Regions from separate parts of the Rhodococcus sp. 1R11 genome, predicted to be linked through region 2. Evidence: riboswitches for the same ligand, from Rfam matches in the RefSeq annotation. Region 2 holds a riboswitch; the other holds the start of a gene.
What was found. A riboswitch is a leader RNA that binds a small molecule or an ion and turns the genes downstream of it on or off. The one in region 2 is predicted to bind S-adenosylmethionine.
Positions count from the first base shown of each region.

Region 1 (4,897 bases), on a different contig from region 2:
GCTGCGGTCTGCGTGCAACCGTCCGGCACCGGGGTGGTAGAGCACTGCGGTGTCGAATCGTATGCCTCCCCAACGTGACTGGGCCGCTGAAGGTTCGAGCACCTCGAACTCCACTCCCGCTCTCCCCAACGCATCGATACGGGGCCGCACCACGGACGGGTCGCCATGGTCGACTGCGCCGGTCAGTTCCAACAATTCGGTCTCGGTCGATTCCTCCAGATCGCGCCACAGGGTGAGGGCGCGGGCAGCAAGAGCCACGTAGTAGTCGTCGGCGTACGCGTGCCGGTAGATGCGCGACGATCCGTGCGAGGCACCTCTGTCGTGACCCGCACCGAACTGTTCGAGCAACGTCACATCGTGTCCGCGTACTGCGAGTTGCCACGCGCTCGATGCTCCGATGACTCCTCCACCGACGACTACTACTCTCATCTGCTGTCTAACCTTCCTTACGTGGGAGCCCCGGCGGGTTGATGACGGACTCCTGTACGGCCTCGGACTGCAGGCCCCAACGATCGATCACCTTCTGATAGCTGCCGTCTCCGATGGCGTGATTCACTGCGTCCTGCACGGCGTCGATGAGCCCGTTGTCCTTCTTCGTCAGTACTGCTATCTCACCCTGCAAAGCGTCTCCCGCACCGGAGAACGTGCCGATGATCTTGGTTTCACCACCGGTTGCCGCGTGGTAAACAGCCGACGGATTCGGTCCCAGGTACCCGTCGATACGGCCTGACCCGAGCGCCAGGTAGTAGTCGGACGTGTTCTGGTAGTAGGCGATCTCGGCGGGAGCCAGACCCTCGGCTACGTTCTGCTCGTTCCAGTCGACCAGCAACTGCTCTTGGTTGGTACCGGAGCCGACCCCGATCTTCTTTCCTGCGATGTCCTGACGCTTCTCGACTGTCCAATCGGTGTCCTTCTGCGCCTCGAAAGCGAGGTTGTCCAGTCGATAGGTCGCGAAGTCGTACTTGTCCTTGCGCTCCTCGGTGACGGTGACATTGGAGATGAACACGTCGTTCTCACCGGAGTCGATCTTCACGAAGTTCTGCGACCAATCTGCGACCTGAAGGTCGACGTCGAGACCGAGAATGTCGGCGATCAGGTACGAGAAGTCCACCTCGGACCCCACGATCGTGGTGTCGTCGGTCGCGTAGAAACGCAGCGGTGGCGCGGTACCGCCCGCCCCGGTGACGATCAGGGTGCCTCGATCGCGAATCGCTTGCGGCACTTCGGCTGCGATCTCGTCGACCTTCTGGGCGCGAACGCGGTCGGCCTGCTCGGGTGAAAGATCGAACGATCCGCCGTCCTCGGTGACGACCTGAGATTCTGCAGTGGGCTCGCTGCATGCTGTCGCAGTGAGTGCGAGGACAGCGAATGCGGACGCGGCCACCGCGAGCCGACGAGATGATCCGGACATGATTTTCCCCGTTCGTGGGTGCAGGTGAAGGTGTGTGGGAGTTAGAGAACGTGAGCGAGGAACGACTTGGTGCGTTCCTCCCGAGGTGAATCGAGAAGCTCGGTCGGAGAACCTTGTTCGACGATGACGCCGCCGTCCATGAAGACGACGGTGTCCGCGATCTCGCGGGCGAAGCCCACCTCGTGGGTGACGATCACCAACGTCGCGCCCTCACGGGCAAGGCCGCGGATGACCTCGAGAACCTCTCCCACCAATTCGGGATCGAGTGCTGACGTGGGCTCGTCGAACAGAATGACTTTGGGACGCAGGGCAAGTGCCCGCGCGATGGCGACCCGCTGCTGTTGTCCCCCGGAGAGTCGTCGCGGATAATCATGTGCTTTCGCGTGCACTCCGACTCGTTCGAGGAGAGCCAGCGCCTCGGGTTCGACGTCGGAACGCGTGCGCTTCTGCGCCGAGATCGGTGCCTCGATGACGTTCTCGAGCACCGTCAGGTGCGGGAAGAGGTTGAAGTTCTGGAACACGAAACCGATCTGGGAACGCTGCCGCAGAATTTCCCTGTTGCTGAGTTCGTGCAGTTTGTTGCCTTTGCGCCGGTATCCCACCAGCTCACCGTCGACCCGGACGGTGCCCTGATCCACCTTCTCCAGATGGTTCAGAGCGCGCAGCAAGGTCGATTTTCCCGAACCCGAGGGGCCGATTATCGCGGTCACCTCACCGGGACGTACCACGAGGTCGATGCCTTTGAGCACGTCGAGCCCGCCGTAGGACTTGTGGACGCCACGCACCTCGACCGCGTATCTCGTTGCGGCAGTGGACGTGGAGGCATCGAGAGTGGTCATCGGGTCGCCCCTCTCGGCGCGAAGGTGACGTTGGCGAGCTTGTGGCGAATCTGCTGGATCGGCGTCAGCGGAATGTTACGTACCGCGCCCTTGGCGTAGTGCCGCTCGACGTAGAACTGCACGATCGAGAGGACCGACGTCAGAATGATGTACCAGACGGTCGCGACCATGAGCAGCGGAACCACGCGTCCGTTGCGTCCGTATATGACCTGCACCTGGTAGAACAATTCGGCGATGGCCATGACCGACACGATCGACGTGCCTTTGAACAGAGAGATCACCTCGTTGGCCGCGTTGGGGAGAATCCCTCGCATCGCCTGCGGCAGAACGATCTTGAAGAACTCCCGTCTCTTCGGAATACCCAGCGCTGCTGCTGCTTCGAGTTGCCCCTGGTCCACCGAGATGATGCCGGCCCGAACGATCTCGGCCGAGTAGGCCGCTTGGTGCAGGGCCAGCCCGATGATGGCTGCCGTCGATCCACTGATGACGTTGTTGACGTCGAATCGAAAGAAGCTGGGACCGAACGGAATGCCCAACGACAGAGTCCGGTACAGATACGCAATATTGAACCAGAACAGAAGCTGCACGATCAACGGGATGGAACGGAAGGCCCAGATGTAGAACCAGGAGATAACCTGCAGCACAGGATTGTCGGACAGCCGCGCTACCGCCAGGCCGATACCGATGGCGAAGCCGATCAGCGTGCCCCAGAAGGTGAGCTGGATGGTCAACCACAGCGCCGACATCACCGATGCCGCAGTGAAGTACTGCGCGAAGGTGCCCCAATCCCATCCGGGGTTGGTGACGAAGCCGTGCAGGAACTGACCGACCACGATCAGAGTGGCGACTGCGATCACCCAGCGCCACGGGTGCCACGTGCGGGCAACGACGAGTTGTTCGTCGGGAATGTCGTCCGTCGTATCCGCAACGGGTCGAGAGTCGAGTTGAGTCACCGGAACCGCCGGGTCGGATGGGCAGCGATCATCGCTGGGTTGCCTTTCGAAGATTTCGTGCTGTGAGTACGCCGATCGGTCAAGCGTGCGTACAGATACAGATGTTCATCGGTCGTGCCTCCATCGGTCCTGGCGGTAGCACCCACACGCCGTAGGGCGGGGTTGCTGCGACGTCATCGAGCCAAGGTCTCTCGGTCGCTCTGGATGGTGACAGGAACGTACAGAACAATCTACCGAAAAGTCAAGTGCACGTGCATATTCGGTTACAATCACGATGATTTCAACCCTTGCCACCGCAGCAACCGCCACTGGGTTGCTTCTGTAGAGGGTCGACGAACTCCACCACTCTCGTGGCGGTCGCGGCCGCGATTGTCCACGGGCTCAGGCGAACTGAACGGAAGCCGACGTGGCTGCTTCCCCGTATGACGCTTGTTCTGTTCGGTCTCGGCAGTCTCGTGTGTGTCGTCGCGGGCGACTATCTCCCTGCTGCGGTCGCCGCGATCCAGGCTGTGATCCTTCCACTGTTCATGCTGGACGACCGAGTGAACGCCCTCTATCGGTACACCCCCGACGTGTCCTGAACCGCGGTCTCGAATCACCCTGATTTCAACCATTGCCTCGCGCCTTCGACACGGCAAGGGTTCCTAGCGACAGCGTCGACGAAAGGACTGGGTCGCCACGATGCCGAACAACTCTGCCGCGTCGAAGAACACCGCAATCGCCATGATCGAACGCAGGATTTCCTCGTCCACCGCCGAATCCTGGGACTGGCAGCTCGACGCACTGTGCCGGGGTCAGGACTCGGAGATCTTCTTCTCCCCCTCGGGTGAGGGGCGAACGGCGCGTCGCCAACGCGAGGATCGCGCCAAGCAGGTGTGCGCCGGCTGCGGGGTGCTCGACGCCTGCAAGCGATTCGCGTTGGCAGCCAACGAACCGTTCGGGGTGTGGGGCGGCATGACGGCCCGCGAACGGCTGGTTCATCGGGCCAACTCGCGACGCGACCACGAGCGGCGGGCGAGTTAGGCCGCGACCAGAAGATGGTCCGCAGCTCGCCGGATGGTCCACAATGGAGGGGTGACCGATATCGAGAAGCCCCTGCCGTGGACGTATCTGATGGACATGGACGGAGTTCTCGTCCACGAGGATCACCTGATCCCCGGTGCCGACACGTTCCTCGCCGAGCTGCAGGCCAACGAGATCCCGTTCATCGTGTTGACGAACAATTCGATCCGCACCCCACGTGACCTGCGCGCACGTCTCGCATTCACCGGCTTGGACATTCCGGAGAAGTCGATCTGGACCTCCGCCCTGGCCACCGCCACCTTCCTCGGAAATCAGCGGCCCGGCGGCAGCGCCTACGTCGTCGGCGAGTCCGGTCTGACGACCGCCCTGCACGACATCGGCTACACCCTGACCGACTCCAGCCCCGACTACGTGGTGCTCGGCGAGACCAGGACGTACTCGTTCGAGGCCATCACCACCGCCATTCGTCTCGTCGAGAAGGGTTCGCGCTTCATCGCCACCAACCCCGACGCGACCGGTCCGTCGCGCGAGGGTTCGCTGCCCGCGACCGGTTCTGTCGCCGCACTCATCACCAAGGCGACGGGCAAGGAGCCGTACTACGTGGGCAAGCCCAACGCGTTGATGATGCGTTCGGCTCTGCGCGCCATCGGCGGGCACTCCGAGAACACGCT
Region 1 covers NZ_SPNG01000001.1:490,578-495,474, forward strand. Annotated here, with positions in the region: gene E4P29_RS02440 (FAD-dependent oxidoreductase) at 1-429, opposite strand, end outside; gene E4P29_RS02445 (ABC transporter substrate-binding protein) at 437-1,411, opposite strand; gene E4P29_RS02450 (amino acid ABC transporter ATP-binding protein) at 1,453-2,250, opposite strand; gene E4P29_RS02455 (amino acid ABC transporter permease) at 2,247-3,158, opposite strand; SAM riboswitch class I at 3,321-3,414, opposite strand; gene E4P29_RS25835 (hypothetical protein) at 3,626-3,784, shown strand; gene E4P29_RS02460 (WhiB family transcriptional regulator) at 3,927-4,226, shown strand; gene E4P29_RS02465 (HAD-IIA family hydrolase) at 4,260-4,897, shown strand, end outside.
Region 1: another riboswitch for S-adenosylmethionine. It lies ahead of E4P29_RS02455 (amino acid ABC transporter permease); the one in region 2 lies ahead of E4P29_RS21005 (bifunctional o-acetylhomoserine/o-acetylserine sulfhydrylase).

Region 2 (4,897 bases):
GGTGTGCGCGATCGCGCTGACCACGGCGGGACTACTGAGCGCCTGCTCGAACTCCGACGGCGCATCCGACGGTGCCGACTCCCCCACAACCGGAATGTCCGCCTCCGGCGTCTTCCCCGTCTCGGTCGAGCATGCGTTCGGCGAGACCGTCGTTCCCGAGGAACCCACCCGCATCGTGGTGGCGGGATACACCGAACAGGACACGGTGCTGGCCCTCGGCGTGATCCCCGTCGGAGTGACGGAGTGGTACGGCGACCAGCCGTACGCGACCTGGCCCTGGGCTCGGGACGCGCTGGGAGATGCCCAGCCCGAGGTGCTGACCAACAACGGCGACGGCTTCGAGACCGAGAAGATCGCCGCCCTCGAGCCCGATCTGATCATCGCCACCAACGCCGGTCTCACCGCGGACAGCTACCGGACTCTGAGCAACATCGCACCCACGCTCGCCCAGTCCGACGCGTCGACCGCCTACTTCGAGCCCTGGGACGTACAGGCAGAGAAGATCGGCCGGGCAATGGGCAAGAAAGCCGAAGTGGACGGACTCATCGACGGTGTGAATCAGAAGTTCGCGGATGCCGCGGCGGCTCACCCCGAGTTCGCAGGCAAGAAGGCGATCTTCCTGCAGAACGCGTTCTACGAGGGCAAGGCCATCGCGTACCAGGACGGTTTGAGCACCGACTTCCTGACGAAGCTCGGTTTTGTGATCCCCGACGACATCGACGCGTTCGTGCCGGCCGACGGCAGTGCGCAGGCGAGCATCCCGCTGGAGAACCTGTCGGTCCTCGACACTGCAGACGTGCTGATCTGGGGAACGGAGAACCCGGGCGATCGCGGCCAGTTGGAGAAGGAACCGGTGTACAACGCTCTGCAGCCGGTGAAGGACGGCAACCTCGTCTTCACCGATGGGGTGACGGCGGGGGCGATCTACTTCACGAGTGTGCTGAGCCTGCCGTACGTGATCGACAAGGTGGCTCCGGCAATGTCCGAGGCGCTCGGCGGAACCGCCACCACCATCACGTCCTGACCCTCATGCCGCCGAGCGCTTCTCCATCCACATGGCGACGGACAGAACGCCCAGGCCGGCAACAGCGAGTCCCGAGCCGACGGCGGCCGGTGCCGTGTAGCCGAGACCTGCGGCGATCACCGCACCGCCCACCGCGGCTCCGATGGCATTGGCCAGGTTGAACGCCGCGTGGTTGAGTGACGCGGCGAGAGTCTGCGCGTCCTCCGCCACGTCCATCAGACGGGTCTGAAGTCCGGGGACGACGGACGAGCCGGACGCACCGATCAAGAACACCAGAAGCAGCGCGGTCACCGGGTTGTGAGCCGCGACGACGAAGACGGCCAGGGACACTGCGGTCGCGGCCAGCCCGATGAAGGTGCCCTTGAGCTTGTACTTGTCGGCCAACCAACCGCCCGCGTAGTTGCCGGCAACCATGCCGAGGCCGTAGATCATCAATGCCACCGGAACCAGTGCACGGGCAAGGCCTGCGACGTCGGTCAGTGTCGACGCGATGTACGTGTACACCGCGAACATGCCGCCGAATCCGACGATGCCGACGAACAGGGTCATCCAGACCTGGCCACGGCGGAGGGCACCGAGCTCGGTGATCGGGCTGGTGGTCGGCATGGCGTCGAGTCGCGGCATCCACAGGACCAGCGCACTGACGGTGAGCAACCCGATCACGGCGACGAGCGCGAATGCGCTTCGCCACCCGAGGGCCTGGCCGATCCAGGTCGCCACCGGTACACCGACGACGTTCGCCACCGATAGACCCATCATCACCATCGCGACGGCTTTGGCTCGTTTGCCCGGCTCAGCGAGGTGCGCTGCCACCAGTGCGGCAACGCCGAAATACGCGCCGTGCGGCAGACCGGCCACGAACCGGGAGGCCACCAACTCGTTGAAGCTCGGCGCGAAGACCGTCCCGAGATTGCCGAGCGTGAACGCCACCATCAGCGCCAGCAACAACATGCGCCGAGGAACACGCGCCGCAAGAGCAGCGATTGTCGGCGCACCGACGACGACGCCGAGTGCGTAGGCAGAGATCATGTGACCGGCCGACGGCTCCGAGATTCCCATCGTCGTCGCGATGTCCGGAAGCAGGCCCATCGACGCGAATTCGGTGGTGCCGATGCCGAAGCCGCCGATGGACAGGGCCAGCATGGCGAGCCTGCGGCGGGTCGAGTGCGGTCGATGGCCGACACTCAAGCCACTCGACACCTTGCCGCGCACGGCGCTGACGTTTCTGGCGAGAGCGGAATCGGTGACAGTCACAGCAGAACAACCTTCGTAAGCAATCGGATTACAGAGCGGGCCAGGGGCTGGTGGATCGACGACGCGGTAAATCGACGACCTGGTTGATCGATTCAGCACAGCCCGACCGGACGGCATAACGCTCGTCGACTCCATTGTCTTCCCCGAGGCGGCTCGTTTTCGAGTCGTCGGGCGGTGATTGTCCTCACCAGAGCATCTGCTTGAGGGTCGCGAGCGCCCTCGTTCCCCCGGGACACCCGTACCCGCTAAGATTCCTGCCAGGTCATGAGTGCCAGCATCGAGCCCCGGCTTGCTGGCCGGCAACCCTCCAACCGCGGTGGGGTGCCCCGGGTGAACGACCAGGCCGATGCGACACATCCGTGTCGTATCGACAAGCGCGGGTCCGCTCCGAAGCGGACCCACTGATCTTCGGTCCTGACGGGCCGAGGCATGTCAGGAGGTTCTCATGTGTTGCTGTACCGATACGCCCCGTAACGCTCGAGTTCTCGAGCTTCATTCGACAAAAAACACGTCTGAGAAAACGGAGTATCACCAGCCATGACCGATTCGACCCCCGACGTCGTCGACTCCACCGGAACACCGACCGAGGATCCGTTCACCGATCCCTCGGCCGACTGGAGCTTCGAGACCAAGCAGATCCACTCGGGTCAGACCCCGGACGGCGCCACCAACGCGCGTGCGCTGCCGATCTACCAGACCACCTCGTACACCTTCGACAACACCGACCACGCGGCCGCACTGTTCGGCCTGGCCGAACCCGGCAACATCTACACCCGCATCATCAACCCCACGCAGGACGTCGTCGAGCAGCGCATCGCCGCACTCGAAGGGGGCGTCGCGGCGCTACTGCTCGCGTCGGGACAGGCCGCAGAAACGTTCGCCATTCTCAATCTCGCAGAGGCGGGCGATCACATCGTCTCGAGCCCGCGGCTCTACGGCGGCACCTACAACCTTTTCCACTACACGCTTCCCAAGCTGGGGATCACCGTCTCGTTCGTCGACGATCCTGACGATCTCGAGCAGTGGCGTGCGGCCATCACACCGTCGACCAAAGCGTTCTACGGTGAGACGATTTCCAACCCGAAGAACGACGTTCTCGATATCCCCGGCATTTCGGCAATCGCCCACGAGAACGGTATTCCGCTGATCGTCGACAACACGGTCGCGACGCCGTACCTGCTGCAACCGCTGAAACACGGTGCCGACATCGTCGTGCACTCGGCGACGAAGTACCTCGGCGGTCACGGCACGGCGATCGCGGGCGTCATCGTCGACGGCGGAACGTTCGACTGGACGCAGGGCCGTCACCCCAACTTCACCACCCCGGATCCGAGTTACCACGGCGTCGTCTTCGCCGACCTCGGCGCTCCGGCCTTCGCCCTGAAGGCGCGGGTGCAGTTGTTGCGCGACATCGGGGCTGCAGTGTCACCCTTCAACGCATTCCTCATCAGCCAGGGTCTCGAGACGTTGAGTCTCCGAATCGAGCGGCACGTGGCGAACGCACAGAAAGTGGCCGCCTACCTGGCCGGTCGCGACGATGTCGTCTCGATCAACTACGCCGGACTCGAATCCTCGCCGTGGTACGAGCGTGGGCAGCAGCTGCTACCGAAGGGGCAGGGCGCGATCATCGCGTTCGAGCTGCAAGGAGGAGTGGACGCGGGCAAGAAGTTCGTCAACGCTCTCACTCTGCACAGTCATGTGGCTAACATCGGAGACGTGCGTTCTCTCGTCATCCATCCCGCATCCACCACGCATTCGCAGTTGACCCCGGAAGAGCAGTTGGCCTCCGGCGTCACTCCCGGCCTGGTGCGTCTGGCCGTCGGTATCGAGGGAATCGACGACATCATCGCCGATCTCGAGGTCGGCTTCCGCGCGGCGGCGTCTTGAGTCACAGCTTCAGCACAGGCGTTCGTCCGGAGGCGGTTCTTCCGTCTCCGGACGGGCGGTTGGGAACCATCGACATCGGTGGTCTCGATCTCGAGAACGGTTCTCACATTCCGCACGTGACCGTGGCGGTGCAGCGTTGGGGCGAGATGGCGGCCGATCGCAGCAACGTCGTGCTCGTCGAACATGCGTTGACCGGTGATTCCCACGTTTCGGGACCGCCGGATGCCGACCACGTACTGCCCGGTTGGTGGAACGGGATGGTCGGACCGGGCAGCCCCATCGACACCGACGAATGGTGTGTCGTCGCGACCAACGTGCTCGGCGGCTGCGGAGGTACCACCGGGCCGAGCAGCATCTCCCCCGACGGCACCCCGTACGGTTCTCGCTTCCCGGAAATTTCGATTCGCGATCAGGTGGCGGCGGAGGTCGCGGTGGCCGACGTTCTGGGTATCGATCGGTTCGCCGCCGTCGTGGGCGGGTCGATGGGTGGCATGCGCACCCTCGAATGGATTGTGGGACATCCGGATCGGGTGGGTGCCGCGCTGGTGCTCGCCGTCGGTGCCCGCGCGACAGCGGACCAGATCGGAACGCAAACCACCCAGATCGCTGCGATCAAGGCCGATCCGGGTTGGCTCGGCGGCAACTACCACGACACCGGCACCGCCCCGACCGCCGGACTCGGGATCGCTCGACGCATCGCGCATCTGACATACCGAACCGAGAGCGAACTCG
Region 2 covers NZ_SPNG01000013.1:73,139-78,035, reverse strand. Annotated here, with positions in the region: gene E4P29_RS21015 (ABC transporter substrate-binding protein) at 1-1,024, shown strand, start outside; gene E4P29_RS21010 (MFS transporter) at 1,028-2,167, opposite strand; SAM riboswitch class IV at 2,539-2,661, shown strand; gene E4P29_RS21005 (bifunctional o-acetylhomoserine/o-acetylserine sulfhydrylase) at 2,816-4,165, shown strand; gene E4P29_RS21000 (homoserine O-acetyltransferase) at 4,162-4,897, shown strand, end outside.